2 regions of the Citricoccus muralis genome follow, and region 1 is predicted to be linked to the other one. Evidence: predicted binding sites of a transcription regulator. Region 1 holds the regulator's gene; the other holds the start of a gene.
What was found. The regulator Rex, encoded in region 1, represses fermentation and respiration genes when NADH is low (regulators of the CRP and FNR family bind a similar motif). The targets are predictions, from matches to a motif close to CTTGTGAANNNNTTCACAAG.
Positions count from the first base shown of each region.

Region 2: a site for Rex is predicted at 5,110-5,129, ahead of P8192_RS03130 (queuosine precursor transporter). Genes of this name have one in related genera too.

Region 1 is NZ_CP121252.1:2,465,586-2,472,732, reverse strand. Features, by position in the region: gene P8192_RS11335 (TrkH family potassium uptake protein) at 1-513, opposite strand, end outside; gene P8192_RS11330 (acetoin utilization protein AcuC) at 667-1,899, shown strand; gene P8192_RS11325 (helix-turn-helix domain-containing protein) at 2,183-2,401, shown strand; gene P8192_RS11320 (30S ribosomal protein bS22) at 2,569-2,667, shown strand; gene P8192_RS11315 (glutaredoxin family protein) at 2,767-3,045, shown strand; gene P8192_RS11310 (redox-sensing transcriptional repressor Rex) at 3,042-3,719, shown strand; gene P8192_RS11305 (hypothetical protein) at 3,691-4,506, opposite strand; gene P8192_RS11300 (histidine phosphatase family protein) at 4,625-5,293, shown strand; gene P8192_RS11295 (TlpA family protein disulfide reductase) at 5,460-6,077, shown strand; gene P8192_RS11290 (cytochrome c biogenesis CcdA family protein) at 6,074-6,829, shown strand; gene resB (cytochrome c biogenesis protein ResB) at 6,826-7,147, shown strand, end outside.
Region 2 is NZ_CP121252.1:678,197-685,343, reverse strand. Features, by position in the region: gene P8192_RS03145 (HNH endonuclease signature motif containing protein) at 1-1,745, opposite strand, end outside; gene P8192_RS03140 (MDR family MFS transporter) at 2,001-3,722, opposite strand; gene P8192_RS03135 (TetR/AcrR family transcriptional regulator) at 3,719-4,381, opposite strand; gene P8192_RS03130 (queuosine precursor transporter) at 4,427-5,107, opposite strand; gene P8192_RS03125 (acyl-CoA dehydrogenase family protein) at 5,267-6,544, opposite strand; gene P8192_RS03120 (monooxygenase) at 6,544-7,147, opposite strand, start outside.

The DNA.
Region 1 (7,147 bases):
GGTGAGCAACAACTGCTTGACCTCGCCGAGCCGACCGGTGGTCATGCCCTCCTGGGTGACCAGGCGGGAGCGCAGTCCCAGCCGACGCGAGACAGCCAGGCCCAAGAGTCCACCCGTGGAGAGGATACCCAGCCCGCCGATCTGTATGCCGACGAGGATGATCGCCTGGCCCGCAAACGACCAATGCTCGGCCGTGTTAACCACGGTGAGCCCGGTGACCGATACCGCGGAAATTGCCGTAAACATCGCATCGACGAACGACGTCGACTGCCCCTCCTCGGCTGCCACCGGCAGCTTCAGCAGTGCCGTGAAGAACCCCATGATCACCATGAACGCCATCAGCGCGGCACGCGCCGGAGAGCCCGCGACGAACAGCACGCCGGAGTGGCGGGAGCGGGCGAGCGCACGGGCCACCCTCACCGGGCGATGGTGCAGGGAAGCGGCGAGTTGGGCGTTCGACGGGGAACCGGAACGCGCGCTGGAACGAGCCGGACGGGAGGTGCGAGCGTGCATGACGCACCTATCTTCCTCCTTCTGTCCCGAATTTACCAGTCCCATGCCTCTCATCCCGAGATTTCACAGCCAGCCCGCACACCACGGTCACGGTGTTGTCTCAGAACGACGCGGAATCGCCGAATACTCAGCGGGGATCTAGGCTGGGCAGTGATGCAACCCACAAACATGGAACCGGTGCCCACCGCGGTCATGTGGGATGAGTCGCTGCTGCGCTACCGTTTCAGCGACACCCACCCGATGGCGCCGGTGCGACTGGAGCTCACCCACGCCCTGGCCGGCCACCTGGGCGTCCTCGACGCCCCCACGGTTACGGTGCTGACCCCGCCCATGGCCACCGATGAGCAGCTCAGCGCTGTGCACGACGCCGACTACATTCAACGGGTTCGCGAAGCCTCACAGCTTGATGCTGACGGGGAAGGGTTGGGCGCCGAACGTCTCGAAGAAATCGGCCTCGGTACCGATGACTGCCCTGTGTTCTCCGATCTGCACTCCTCCTCCGCCCGCATTGCCGGGGGCTCCCTGGCGGCCGCCGAGGCACTGTGGTCGGGGGATTACCAGCATGTGGTGAATTTCGCCGGCGGCATGCACCACGCCCACCGCGAGAAGGCCAGCGGGTTCTGTATCTATAACGACGCCGCCCTGGCTATTCAGCGGATGCTCGATCTGGGCGCCGAACGCGTGGCCTATGTGGACCTGGATGCTCACCACGGCGACGGCGTGGAATCCATCTTCTGGGACGACCCGCGCGTGCTGACCGTGTCACTGCACGAAACCGGGGTTGCTCTCTTCCCGGGCACCGGCTTCGCCAACGACATCGGCGGCACCGGGGCCGAAGGCTCTGCGGTCAATGTCGCGCTGCCCGCCGGATCCAACGACGCCGCCTACCTGCGCGCCGTACACGCGGTGGTGCCGCAGCTACTGCGCGCTTTTTCCCCCGACGTCCTGGTCACCCAACACGGTTGTGATGGGCACGGTCGCGACCCGCTGGCGGACCTGCAGCTCTCCGTGGACGGTCAGCGTCAGCTGATGCTCGACGCCCGCGACTGGGCCTACGATTACGCCGGCGACCGGTGGCTGGCCCTGGGCGGCGGTGGATACAGCCCCTTCGACGTCGTACCTCGGGCCTGGACCCACCTGATCGCCATCGCCGCCGGCCACCCGGTGGCCCGCGCCGAGCCGCTGCCCGATGCCTGGCTAGCCCTGGCCTCGCAGCGGTCCGGCATGGATCTCGACGAACTACCGGAGACCATGCACGACGCCGTCGACGTGTGGTGGCGCTCCTGGGAAGTCGGCTTTGACCCGGCCGATCCCACCGACCAGTCAGTGATGGCCACTCGAAAAGCTGTGTTTCCCTTGCACGGCCTGGACCCCTGGTTCGACTGAAGCGACGATATTCACATCAGTTTCAGACGAACACTTTGGTCTCAGCTGTTTTCTGGTTAGAATCGCACAGGAGGCGCCACGCCTGGTTCGGTTCACCACTGGCACGAAAGTGCGGGTGGAGCACTGATCCACTTCCCTCAGGCGGCACGGCAGACCCGCCATTCCCTCTCCGGAATGGTCTTCGGACCATCGAGAAGAGCGATGATGGTTCGTCAGGCCGCCACCGATACGTTGAGGGAAACCTGGAACAGCTGATCCGACACGACACAAGAAGGAGTCGAGCGTGGCCCCTGCTGGCAACTTCGCCGAAGCTAAATTCATGACGGTCAACGAGGTCGCGGAGATGATGCGCGTTTCTCGCATGACCGTATACCGGATGATCCATGCCGGTGAGCTTCCCGCCGTGCGTTTCGGTCGTTCCTACCGTGTCCCCGAGAATGCCGTTCAGGAGATTCTCTCCGCCGGGTACACCGAGGGTACCGGGACCGACGGCCGCGCCTAAAGGCGTGAGTCCTGAAGTCGCTCGACCCCGTACCAGTCGCGTCTCGGTTCGCTCTTCCGGCCATGGAGCGGTAGGATGTACCGGAACGTTCAGACATTAGACAGGTTGTGCTGTGCTCGCATCCGCGTGATGTTCACACACAACGACGACAATCCGAAGGATTATCGATGGGTTCAGTCATCAAGAAGCGCCGCAAGCGCATGTCCAAGAAGAAGCACCGCAAGCAGCTGCGCAAGACTCGTCACCAGCGCCGCAACAAGAAGTAAGCTTCTTCTTCACGCTCCAGACTCTTCGAGCCGCCCGGTCAAAGATCGGGCGGCTCGTCGCATTGACCCCCACCCTCAGGCACGGCAAAGGACCCTACATTGAGTGATTCCAGCCCCGACATCATGTTGCTCACCCGGCCTGAGTGTCATTTGTGCGCCGCCGCCCGAACCACCGTGGCCCGGGTCTGTGCCGAGCACGGGGTGGCCTGGCGCGAGGTCAGCACCACGGAGGAACCAGCACTGGGGGAGCGACACTCTGAGGAGATCCCGGTGCTGTTTATCGATGGCGTTCAGCGCGATTTCTGGTCAATCGACGCCGACCGCTTGGCCCGGCTCATCACCGCCGCCCGCACAGCGCGGCAGGACCCCACCCCGTGATCAGCCGCCAGCGCGATGTCCCCGGGGCGACGAGTGCCGGCCCGCTCTCGCGCCGCGCCCTGGACCGGCTCCCCGTCTACCTACGCAGACTCAACGCCCTGGCGGCGGCCGGAACCGAGTATGTCTCTTCCACCGAGCTGGCCGCAGCGGCCGGTGCCAGCCGGGACCTGGTGCGCAAAGACCTCTCCGCTCTCGGTCAACTGGGACGACCCGGCAAGGGGTATCCGGTGGGGGTACTGGAAGCGGCGATCGAGCAGATTCTGGGCATCTCCACCCACCAGCCGGTTATCCTGGTCGGTGCCGGGCACCTGGGCACCGCCCTGGTGCAATACGGTGGCTTCGCCGCCCGCGGTCTCGACGTCGTCAGCGTGCTCGACGCCGACCCGCAACGGGTGGGACAGCCCTGCGGGCAGCTGACCATCGAGGATGCGTCCCGCGCCGGTGAGGTCATCGAGCGCACCGGCGCCCGTCTGGCGATCCTCACCGTGCCCGGCGAAGCTGCTCAGCTGGCTGCAGACGACTTGGTGCATCACGGCATCCGCGGCATCCTCAATTTCGCCCCCGTGGAGCTTGAAGTTCCCGAGGAGGTTTCCGTTCGCGTCGTCGACGTCTCAGCTGAGCTGCAGTTGTTAGCTTTCCACCACATCAGCGGGGAGGCTGGTTCCGCGCGTTGAACTTCTCCCAGGCCTTGTAGCGGAAGTATTCGTTCGCGGTGGCCGTGAAGGTCATGCCGATGCCGATGGCGCCCAGCAGAACGTAGACCGCCGAGATGCTGAACAGGCTCGGCAATGACAGCACTGCCAGTACAGTGCCGATGATCCGGGCGGCGTTGGAACCGTTGGCCACACCGCGGGCGATCACCCAGTAGACCAAGCCCAAGATGACGGCCATGATGACCATCACGAATCGCATGGGGGCGAGCATCGCATCGAGGCTCACGGTGGGGTCGATCTCGGCGAACATCTCCTGCAGCTGATCCCACTGATCCTGGGGCACGCCGAACCGAGGGAGGAAGGCGGTCACGATATTGACCACCGCATAGAGCACACCGGCCACCAGAATCAGCCGCGACGCCAACCGAACCCGGGGTGGCTGCGGCATGGTGTGCTGCGGCTGCTGCGGGTACGGGTACTGCTGCTGGGCGTACTGCTGCGGGTACCCGGGGTACTGCTGGCCCGGGGGCTGCGGCGGCGCACTGTACTCGGACCCGTGGCCAGACCCGTATTCGGCACCGGACTGCGCGCCGGACTGATCATGCGGGGTGAACCGGCCGTATTGACGCGGCAGGGTGTTCGGCGTGGTCGGAGGCTCGGGGGGCTGCTCGCCTTCCGGGAGGCGCACCCCGTAGCGCGGCTGACCCTCGGCGTCTTCCCAACGACCGCCCTCGGCACGACCCTGTTGCGGATCTGCGGGGCCCTCGGCGCTGTCGTGGTCGTCGGGACGATCGGAATGCTGAGACACGATGCTGTACTCCTTGTGCCTTGTGGCGGACCGGGATGTTGCTTCCATTGTCCCCGGTAGAACCGGACATAACCTGGACGTCGCGCGCGTCGCGTCATCTTCTGGAAGACTGGCAGGTATGACGACTGCCACCGTTCACCTTGTTCGCCACGGAGAAGCCCACAATCCCGACCGCGTCCTCTACGGGCGCCTGTCCGGATTCCACCTCTCGGAGCTGGGGTACCAGATGGCCGAAGAGCTCGCGGACTGGTTCGTTCAGCGCGCCGAACAGACCGGCTCCGCCCCGAGCATCCTCGTCGCCTCACCGCTCCTGCGCGCCCAGGAGACCATCGCCCCGCTGGCACAGCGGCTCCAGCTGCCGGTGCGGACCGACGATCGGGTCATTGAAGCAGCCAATGGTTTTGAAGGAATGTCCAACATCAAGCGCCAGCTGCGCCGCCCACAGAACTGGGGACTGCTGCTCAACCCCTTCCGCCCCTCCTGGGGCGAGCCCTACGCAGAGCAAGCAGCACGTGTGGCCGCTGCGGTGCATGATCTGCGCGATGAGCTGATCCGCAACCACGGCGACGGCGCGGAAGCCGTCATCGTGGCCCATCAGCTGCCGATCTGGGTCACCCGGCTCTCCGCGGAGGGCAAGAAGCTCTGGCACGACCCGCGCGACCGCGAATGCAGCCTGACTTCGGTCACGTCCCTGCACTGTGACGCCGGAGCCACCCGCCCGCGCGTGGAATATCAAGAACCCAACCGGCACCTGCTCGCCGACGCGATCGCCCTGCCCGGCGCCTGAGCCTCGGTTAGCAGAGATCAGCCACGTCATATTGCACTCAGCCGCGGTGGAGTCAGTTCACAGGATTCAGTCAGGTGAGGGGGGCGGCGATAGACTCGAGGACGGCCCGGCGGCCCGTGCGGCACGTCGTTGGTCGTCCCGATCCATCCCGATGAATGGGGCCTTCATGAACATGTCCTCCCCGTCCGGTCGTCCGTCGCGTCGCCAGGTGCTGGCCGGTCTGACCGGTGTGCTCGCCCTGCCGGTGCTGGCCGCCTGCTCTTCGGAGGACCCGCTGGCCGACCAAGCCGGCAACGCCGACGGCAAGAACTACATTGCCGGTGACGGCTCGGTGCTCGAACTGGCCGTCGAGGACCGCCCGGAGCCCACGGACTTCACCGCGCCTCTGTTCTCGGGCGAAGAGATCACCGCCTCCGACTGGCGTGGCACGCCGGTGGTCTTGAACTTTTGGTACGCCGCCTGCGCCCCCTGCCGGGTGGAGGCCCCCGACTTGCAAGCCCTGAACGAGGAATTCGCCGATGAGGTGCAGTTCTACGGCGTCAACGTCCGCGACACCATCGGTACGGCGGAAGCCTTCGAGCGTAACTTCGGCATCACCTATCCCTCCTTTGAAGACCGCAACGGCAAGGTGCTGCTGGCCATGACCGATTACGTGCCCCCGCAGGCGGTGCCGACCACCATCGTGTTGGATCGCGCCGGTCGGGTCTCGGCCCGCGTGCTGGGTATTGCCGAGCACTCCACCCTGCGCTCGCTCATCCAGACCGTGGTCGCGGAGTCGGCGTGACCGATAACGTCTTCGCAGAGATCGCCCTCGACGGGTCTCTGCTGCTGGCCATCCCGGTCGCGGTGCTCGCCGGACTCGTCTCCTTCCTTTCGCCTTGCGTGCTCCCGTTGGTCCCCGGATACCTGGGCTACGTCACCGGGCTGAGCGGGGCGAACATAGCCGAGCAGAAGCGCGGCCGTATGGTCGCCGGCATGAGCCTGTTCGTGCTCGGCTTCACCGTGGTTTTCGTGCTCATCGGCCTGGTCTTCTCCCGGGTGGTCGTCTGGCTCCAAATCGAAGGCGCCTGGGTGTACCAGGTGCTCGGACTTGTCGTCATCCTGCTCGGCGTCGTCTTCATGGGCGGATTCTCCTGGTTCCAGCGCGACTCACGCCTGCACGTCCAACCCCGCGCCGGACTGTGGGGCGCACCCGTGCTGGGCATGATCTTCGGGCTCGGCTGGGCGCCCTGCATCGGGCCCACCATGTCCGCGGTGCTGTTGCTGTCCACCGCCGGATCCCCCAGCCCGTGGCGCGGCGCGGTGCTGGCGTTCGTCTACTGTCTGGGACTAGGCCTGCCCTTCATCCTGATCGCCATGGGCTTCAACAAGTCGATGGCCGCCCTGGGCTTTTTCCGCCGCCATCGGGTCGCCGTGATGCGCTTCGGCGGTGGGCTGTTGATCCTGCTCGGACTGCTGATGGTCTCCGGCCTGTGGAACACCTGGGTGCTACAGCTCCAGACCTGGTTCGCGAATGAAGTAAGGTTGCCGATTTGACCCCGCAGAAGCAGAAAAACGACGTCGAACTGCCCGCGCTCGGCTTCACCGGCACCCTGCGCTGGCTCTGGACCCAGCTGACCAGCATGCGCACCGCGCTGCTGCTGTTGTTGCTGCTCGCCGTGGCTGCCGTGCCCGGGTCGATCTTCCCGCAGCGTCGTGCCGGCGAAGCTGTGGTGGACCAGTGGATCGAAGACAACCCCACCGTGGGCCCGATCCTGGACGCGCTGCAGTTTTTCGACGTATACAACTCCGTCTGGTTCTCAGCGATCTACCTGCTGCTGTTCATTTCGCTGGTCGGGTGTGTCTTCCCCCGCG
Region 2 (7,147 bases), 1.3 Mb from region 1:
CGCCAGTAGGTGTTGCGTCTCGGGACCTGGTCGGGGTCGATATACGGTGGCGCGGTGAACCAGGGCACGTCGTCGACGATCCGGATCTGCCAGTCTCCTCGGTCGGCTAACCGGTGGTCGTGGTGGCATAGCAGCACCCCGTTGGCCGTCGAGGTCGGTCCTTGATTCCGGGCTGGGTCGATGTGGTGGCTTTCGCACCACGGCGCCGGAGCCATGCATCCGGGGGCGGCACAGCCGCCGTCGCGGGCGACGAGGGCTTTGCGCAGGTGTTTGTCGAAGAATCGCTCACTGGTGCCTACATCCAGGATCTGCCCTGCCCCACCGAGGACGACGGGCAGGATCTCGGCTTCGCAGAGTAGGTGCCGGATCGCGGTGGGGCTGATGGGTCCGGTGTAGGAGCCCTGGCAGAGCTCGAAACGGGTCAGGGTCCCATCGGTGAGCCAGGCCGGGTCAAGGTTCTTCGGGGCGATGTCGGCCTGGTGCATCATCCGCAGCAGTAGCGGCAGGTCGAGGGTGACCAGCATCTGGGGCCGGGTCCCGCCCTGATCCGGGAGCGTGTTGTGCGGGACTTTCAATCCGGCGGTGAGGACGCCGATGAGGGCGTCGTGGGCTTTCTGGTCCCGGGTGCGCTCGTCCAGGTTGTCGACTGGGGTGCCTGTGGCATCCACCGCGTGGGTGGTTTCAGCACCCTCTGCAACGCTGGGATCGGCGCCTGCCTGGGTGCGAGTACCCGCGTCTGATGTGGTGGTGTCGCCGCTGTGGGAGCCAGGAGTCGCCCTGGGGTTGTTCATCGCGTGGACCAGGGTGCGGAAGAGTTCATCACCGGCCTGATCGGTGGCGCATTGCCAGATGTTGAGCTTGCCCCGGGTGCCGATGCGGCGTAGTCCCCGTTTTTTCTCAGCGATCGTGTCGTCGGGGGCTTCGCCATCGGGATTCACCTGGTTGCTGGTGCGTTCCTTCCATCCTGCGGCGTACGCGGCGAAGGCGTTGTCGTCGAACTCCCGAGCCTGTGTGACGAGGGTTTTCTCCCCGTCGTTGATGAGTTTTTTGACCTCGTCCGGGTCGGTGCTGACACTGCGGGCTTCTTCTTCCACCGCACGGAGGGCATCGATGATGGCCTGGACGGCGCGTGGGGTGATTTCGCCATCCACGGCGGCGTCGTGAACGTCGGGTCGCGGGGGTTCGGTGGTGGTGCCTGCGGCGTCGGTGAGGCTGGTGAGCGTGGTGTCGGGGTGGATCGCGGTGGCGGTCTGAATCCGGCGCCGGGCCACCCCGAACCCAACCTGGGTCTGGAAGCGGAGGTAGTCGGCGGCGTTTTTGTGCGTTACCCGGCCGGTGGGCAAGCCGAGCAGTTCCAGGCGCTGTTCGTGCAGCGGGAAGATCCGACCGACGATCCCGGCCAGGGCGGTCTCGACGTTCTCGCAGAGCCGCCCCAGGACGGCGGCCTGCTCGATCATGCTGGGCAGGGACGCGGCAGGGTCCTCGCAAATGATGGCGTCGGCGTCGTTGTTTCCCTGGGTGGTGTAGTGGCCGTGTTCGTTGGGCAGGAATGAGGTGCCCCAGTCCTGGCGGGTGTCCGCACCTTCGCGGTGGAACGGGCTGAACTCATCGTGGGCGTGAGCACTGGAGAGGCGGCGGCTGAGGGTGGTGAGCCCCTGGGTGAGCAGGATGGTCAGGTCGGCGGTGGAGAGGTCATCCAGGGCGTCGAGCAGGGGTAGCAAGGGGGATGAGACCACACTGGTCATGACCTGGCTCCCTCCGACGTCGGATCATGTGCGGGTACGTTTGTTCTAGAACTAAGTCTAGTGCACGGATCCGATTAAGGGAATGGCTGATCTAAAATGTGGATAAGTCGGGTGAGCGAAAAATGGGCGTGTGGGAGTGCGCGGACTGGTGCGGGAGCTGGCCCCTCCACAGGGGTGCGACACACGTAGATAGCAACGGCACCGGACCTAAGAAGAGATCCAGCGCCGCTCAGCGACGCTTGCAGGGCCAGGGGGTTATCGAGTTTTCGAGGGGCTTATCAGGCGAGCGGACTCGAGTGAGGGTCCGGAACGCGCCTCGGCGTCGTCAACCGCGATCTCGTCAGAGTCGGCCTCATCACCGCGCAATAGCGGCAGGGCCCCGGTTTCCGGAGAGCCGGCCGAGGTCGCTCGCACTCCGTCCTCCACCGTGGTGGCCAGCGGCTTCTGCTGCACAAACAGCAACAGCACCGCGGCGGCAATCATCAGCGGCAGGATGTAGAGGAAGATCGGCATCAGCGCCTCGTTGTAGCTCCCGACAATGACATCATGCATCGCGTCCGGCAGCTGCTGCACCATCTCCGGCGTCAGGTTATTCACGGAGGACCCGCCCGCGGCAGCACCCGACGACGCCATCCGCTCCCCCAGGATGTCCTGCAGTCGCGTGATGAACAGCGACCCCACCACCGCCGAGCCCAGTGTGGCCCCGACCTGGCGGAAGTAGTTGTTCGCCGCGGTCGCTGTACCCACCACGGACACCGGGAACGAGTTCTGCACGATCAGCACCATGATCTGCATGGACATACCCAGCCCCAGACCCATCACGCCGAGCGCGCCACAGAGCATCCAGATCGCGGAGTCGGCCTGCAACTGTGAGAGCAACACCAGCGACCCTGCCACCACGACGGTGCCCACCACCGGATACGTCTTGTAGTGCCCGGTGCGCGACACCACCATGCCGGTGATCACCGACGTCAGCAACATGGTGCCCATCATCGGCACCATCAGCAGCCCGGCCTGCGCCGCACCCACACCCGTCACCATCTGAATGTAGGTGGGCATGTAGCCCAACGCGCCAAACATCGCCACACCGGTAATCAGCCCGGCCACGGTGGTCAGGGTGAAGTTACGGTCGGCAAAGAAGCTCAACGGGATCACGGGCTCGACTGCCTTCGACTCGACGACGACGAACAGCACCGCCAGCACGGCGGCCGCCACGAACAACCCGATGATCAACGGGGAACCCCACTCGTATTCGCTGCCACCCCAAGTGCTGGCCAGCACCAGCGCGGTGGTGGCCGCAGCGATCAGGGCCATGCCCAGGTAGTCCAGGCGCGGGCGGTCGGCGCCCAGCTTCTTCGGGGCCGGCAAAAACAGCGCGACGGCGAGCATGGCCAGCACACCGAAGGGCAGGTTAATCCAGAACGCCCAGCGCCAGCCCGGACCCTCGGTCAGCCAGCCACCGAGCAGGGGTCCGGCCACCGAGGACACGGCAAACGCCGCACCCATGATCCCCATGTATTTACCGCGCTGCCGCGCCGGCACGACGTCGGCAATAGCAGCCTGCGAGAGGATCATCAGGCCGCCGCCACCCAGTCCCTGGATGACGCGCGAAACGATCAGCACCTCAATGCTGGAGGCCAGCGCCCCGGTGATCGATCCGATCATGAACAGCCCGATGGCAACCAAAATCACCGGGCGGCGACCGAACACATCGGAAATGCGCCCATACACCGGCATGGTGATGGTGGAGGCGAGAATGAACGAGGTGATCACCCACGACATGTGGTTCACCCCGTTCAGGTCACCCACGATGGTGGGCAGGGCGGTGGCCAGCACGGTTTGATTGAGCGAGGCCATCAGCATGGTGAGCAGTAGCCCCACGAAGAGCAGGACCAGGGATTGCTGCGGTTTCCGTTGCGGATTCTGCTGCGAGTTCTTCGGTGACGTCGCAGCGGCGTCGACAGGTGTCACGGTCACAGTACTTCCTTGAGCGTGGTCGAAAAGAGCTCGACGGCGTCTACGAGGGCCGGAGAGTCCGGATCGATCATCGAGTCGGGATTCTTGGCGTAGGCGAAACGCAGTGCGGTTCCGGCGATCATCACCATCGCGTGCGCGACGTCGGGGGTGGTGCGCGGTTCGCCGTCCTGGTGGGCTAGATGTTCTACGAGCACCTCGGAGATGACGTCTTCGGCGCGCACCGCGTAACGCTTCAGGGTGTGCGAGAGCGACGGCGCCAGCCCGGCGAGGCTCATCAGGTCCTGGCGGGTCTCACCGCCCACCCGGGACGACGACATCACCGACATCAGCAGCCGCACCACCGGCCCGAGGGCGCGCTCAACGGCGATTTCTTCCAGGAACTTCTCCAGTACCTGCGGCGGCACCGAGGGCTCGAGCACGCCGAGGATCGCCTCGTCCTTGGTGGCGTAGTAGTTGAAGAAGGTCCGGCGCGACACCCCGGCCGCGTCCGAAATGGAGGTAATCGTGGCAGCTTCGTAGCCCTGCTCCGTCACCTGGGCGACGGCGGCCTCATGGAGGGCCAGCAGGGTCGCCTGGCGCTGTTGTTCGCGCCGACCCACAGTGGATTCGGCAGCGAACTCAAGGCCGGTGTCAGGAATAGAGACGTCACTTTTTTGCACCAGTGCAGTTTATGCACTGGTGCAAAGTTTTGCAAGTCGGGAGGGTTAGCGCGCTCCGTAGGCCGGTTCGTGGCGCTTGACCAGGGCCATCACCCACATGGTGACCGGGGAGAACACGATCTCCACCACAGATTTGAAGACGAACCCGACCACCACGTAGTTCACGAACTGGCCCATGGTTTCGATGCCGATCACCTGGGCGGCGATCGCGCAGAACACCAGGGTGTCCAGGAATTCACCCACCAGCGTGGACGCAGCGATGCGCCCGAACAACAGTCGCTCGCCGTTGCGGCGCTTCATCCGGGTCATCACCCAGGCATTCGAAAGCTGGCCCACGAGGAACCCGAGCAGCGAGGCGCCCACAATCATCCACACTGGACCCAGGGTGCGCTCGAGTGCTTCCTGTCCGTCATACCAGGAGGCGCCGGGGAGCACGATGATGATCCAGTAGCACAGGGCCGCGAACGCGGAGAGGGCGAAGGTGGTGATAATGGCCCGGCGCGAGGCGCGGAAACCGTAGACTTCGGAGACGACGTCGCCGATGATGTAGGCCAGCGGGAAGAGGAAGAAGCCGCCGTCGGTGATGATGGGCCCGAACTCCACCCCCTTGGCCGCTCCGATGTTGGAGAGGATGAGCACCACGGCCATCAGTGACATGAAGATGGCGTAGAGGCCTCGTCCGGTGGGTGCGTAATGTGCGGGTGCGGCAGTTTCGGGCACAGTCATTCCTTGTGAACGCGACGAAAATCGATGATGAGCAACGTGATGGGTCTCGACGACGACGGTGTCACTGCCTCTCCGGCCCGTGCGCGCCTGCTGCCCCAGGCGGCGTCGAATCACCGATATTGTGTCACACCTGCCGTCACCCCGTGGTCACACCTGCCGTCACTGCTGCTGGCCGGGCGTCCCCACCGTGTAGCTGCGCTCGACCGGGGTGGCGTTAACCTCCCAGTCACCGATGATCCGGGCCCGGTAGATCAGCGGGTTGTGGCTGGCCAGCACCCGGGCGTTGCGCCAGTGCCGGTCCAGCCCGCGCGAGGCCGACGCTGCCGAAGCCCCGCCCACCTCGAAGATCGCGGTCGCCGTGGCAAGTACCGCCGGGGCGATCACCTGCTGCGCTTGGTAGACGGAGAGGTAGAGCCGGTCGACGTCGATTTCCGGGAGGATCCGCCCGTCCGACTCGGCCTGCAGCTGGCGGGCCAGCTCCGGCAGAATCGCCGCAAACGCAGCGCGGGCGCCGAAGATCTGCGACGACGCGTGACCCACCACGTGCAGCACCTGCGGGTCCTGCCCCGGCAGCTCGGCGGCACCATGGGAGAACCCTCGGGTCCGCGAGCGCACGTAGCCGGCGCCCTCCTCCACCACCGCCTGGCCGATGCCGGTCAGCACAGCCAGGTGCACGTACTGGGCGAGCGCCTGTCCGAACGCGACGCGGCCGCCGGAATCGGGGCCGTCCCCGGGCGGGGCGATATCGGCGTGCGGCACCGGGGTCGAGGCGAAACGGGTGGTCCCGGAGGCGGTGAGCTGCTGGCCGAAGCCGTCCCAGTCGTCGACGATCGTGATGCCCGGCGCGGTACTCGGCACGGCCGCGCTCACGGGCTGTCCGTCGTCGTCGGTGGCAGAGACGAGGATCCAGTCAGCATACGCAGCCCCGGTGGAGTAGAACTTCTCTCCGGTGAGCACTCGCACGGGGTAGCCCTCGGCGTCGCGCCGTTCGGTGGTGTGCAGCCGCGTGACGGTCTGCCCGCGCACGTTGCCGCGCTCCGTGAGGGCGTTGCCCACGATGGCGCCCTCGCCGATCCGGCGCAGCCACCGGTCCCGAAATTCCGGCGTGGCCGGGTCATCTGCAGGACGGGACAGCACATCCTCCACGTGCAGCCAGTGCGCCCGCAGTGCCTGTGCCAGGTTAGAATCGGCCCGGCCTAGGGCCACCAGAAACCAGGAGGCCTCCTCGAAGCTCAGCCCAGCCCCGCCGTACTCTTCCGGCACGCGCAGTCGGGTGTAGCCGGCGTCGCGCAGGGCGTGCACCGCGTCGCGGTCCAGCTCCCCGGCGGCTTCCCGGCTCACGGCGGTGGCCGCGATCTGGTCGAACACCGGGGCCAGCTTCTGATGCGCGGCCCGGACTCGGTCGGGCTGTGTTCCCAGCTCACGCGTCGTTGTCATCAGATGCCCTCTGCGAACTGTACCGGCGTCGCAACAGCACCAGCCTCAACGCCCGCTTCACCCGCTTCACCGGCACCCGCCGCAGCCGGATCGGAGTTCCGTGCTGTCGAGTGGTGCGGCGGCAGCACCCCGTTGATCCGGTAGTTCCCCACCGCCTGGGTGCGGTAGATCAGCGGGGTGTGGCTGGCGATGGCGCGCGCGTTGAGCCAGTGCAGGTGCAACTGCTTGGCCGCATCCGTGGCGGAGGCGCCGCCGGCCTCAAAGATCTGCCCGGTGGCATCCAGAATCAACTCCGACACCACCAGCGACGCCTCCGAGAGTGCAATGTTCGCCCGGGCGTGCGCCTCCAGGAACACCGGATCCTCCAGGTCGGTGTGCCCGCGAGTGGCCCGGTACGACTCCTCAACCACCTCGGCCGCCCCGCGCACGATCTGCCGCGCCGATGCCACCTTCGCCGACACCGCCCCGATCACCTGGTGCACCAGCGGATCCTGGGCGGGCGTCTCCGCCGTCGCGTGATCGTAGGTCCGACGCCGCTTCTGCACGAACCGGGTGATCTCGCGCAGTGCTGCCGCACCAATCCCGGCTTGAGTGGCGGTCAGC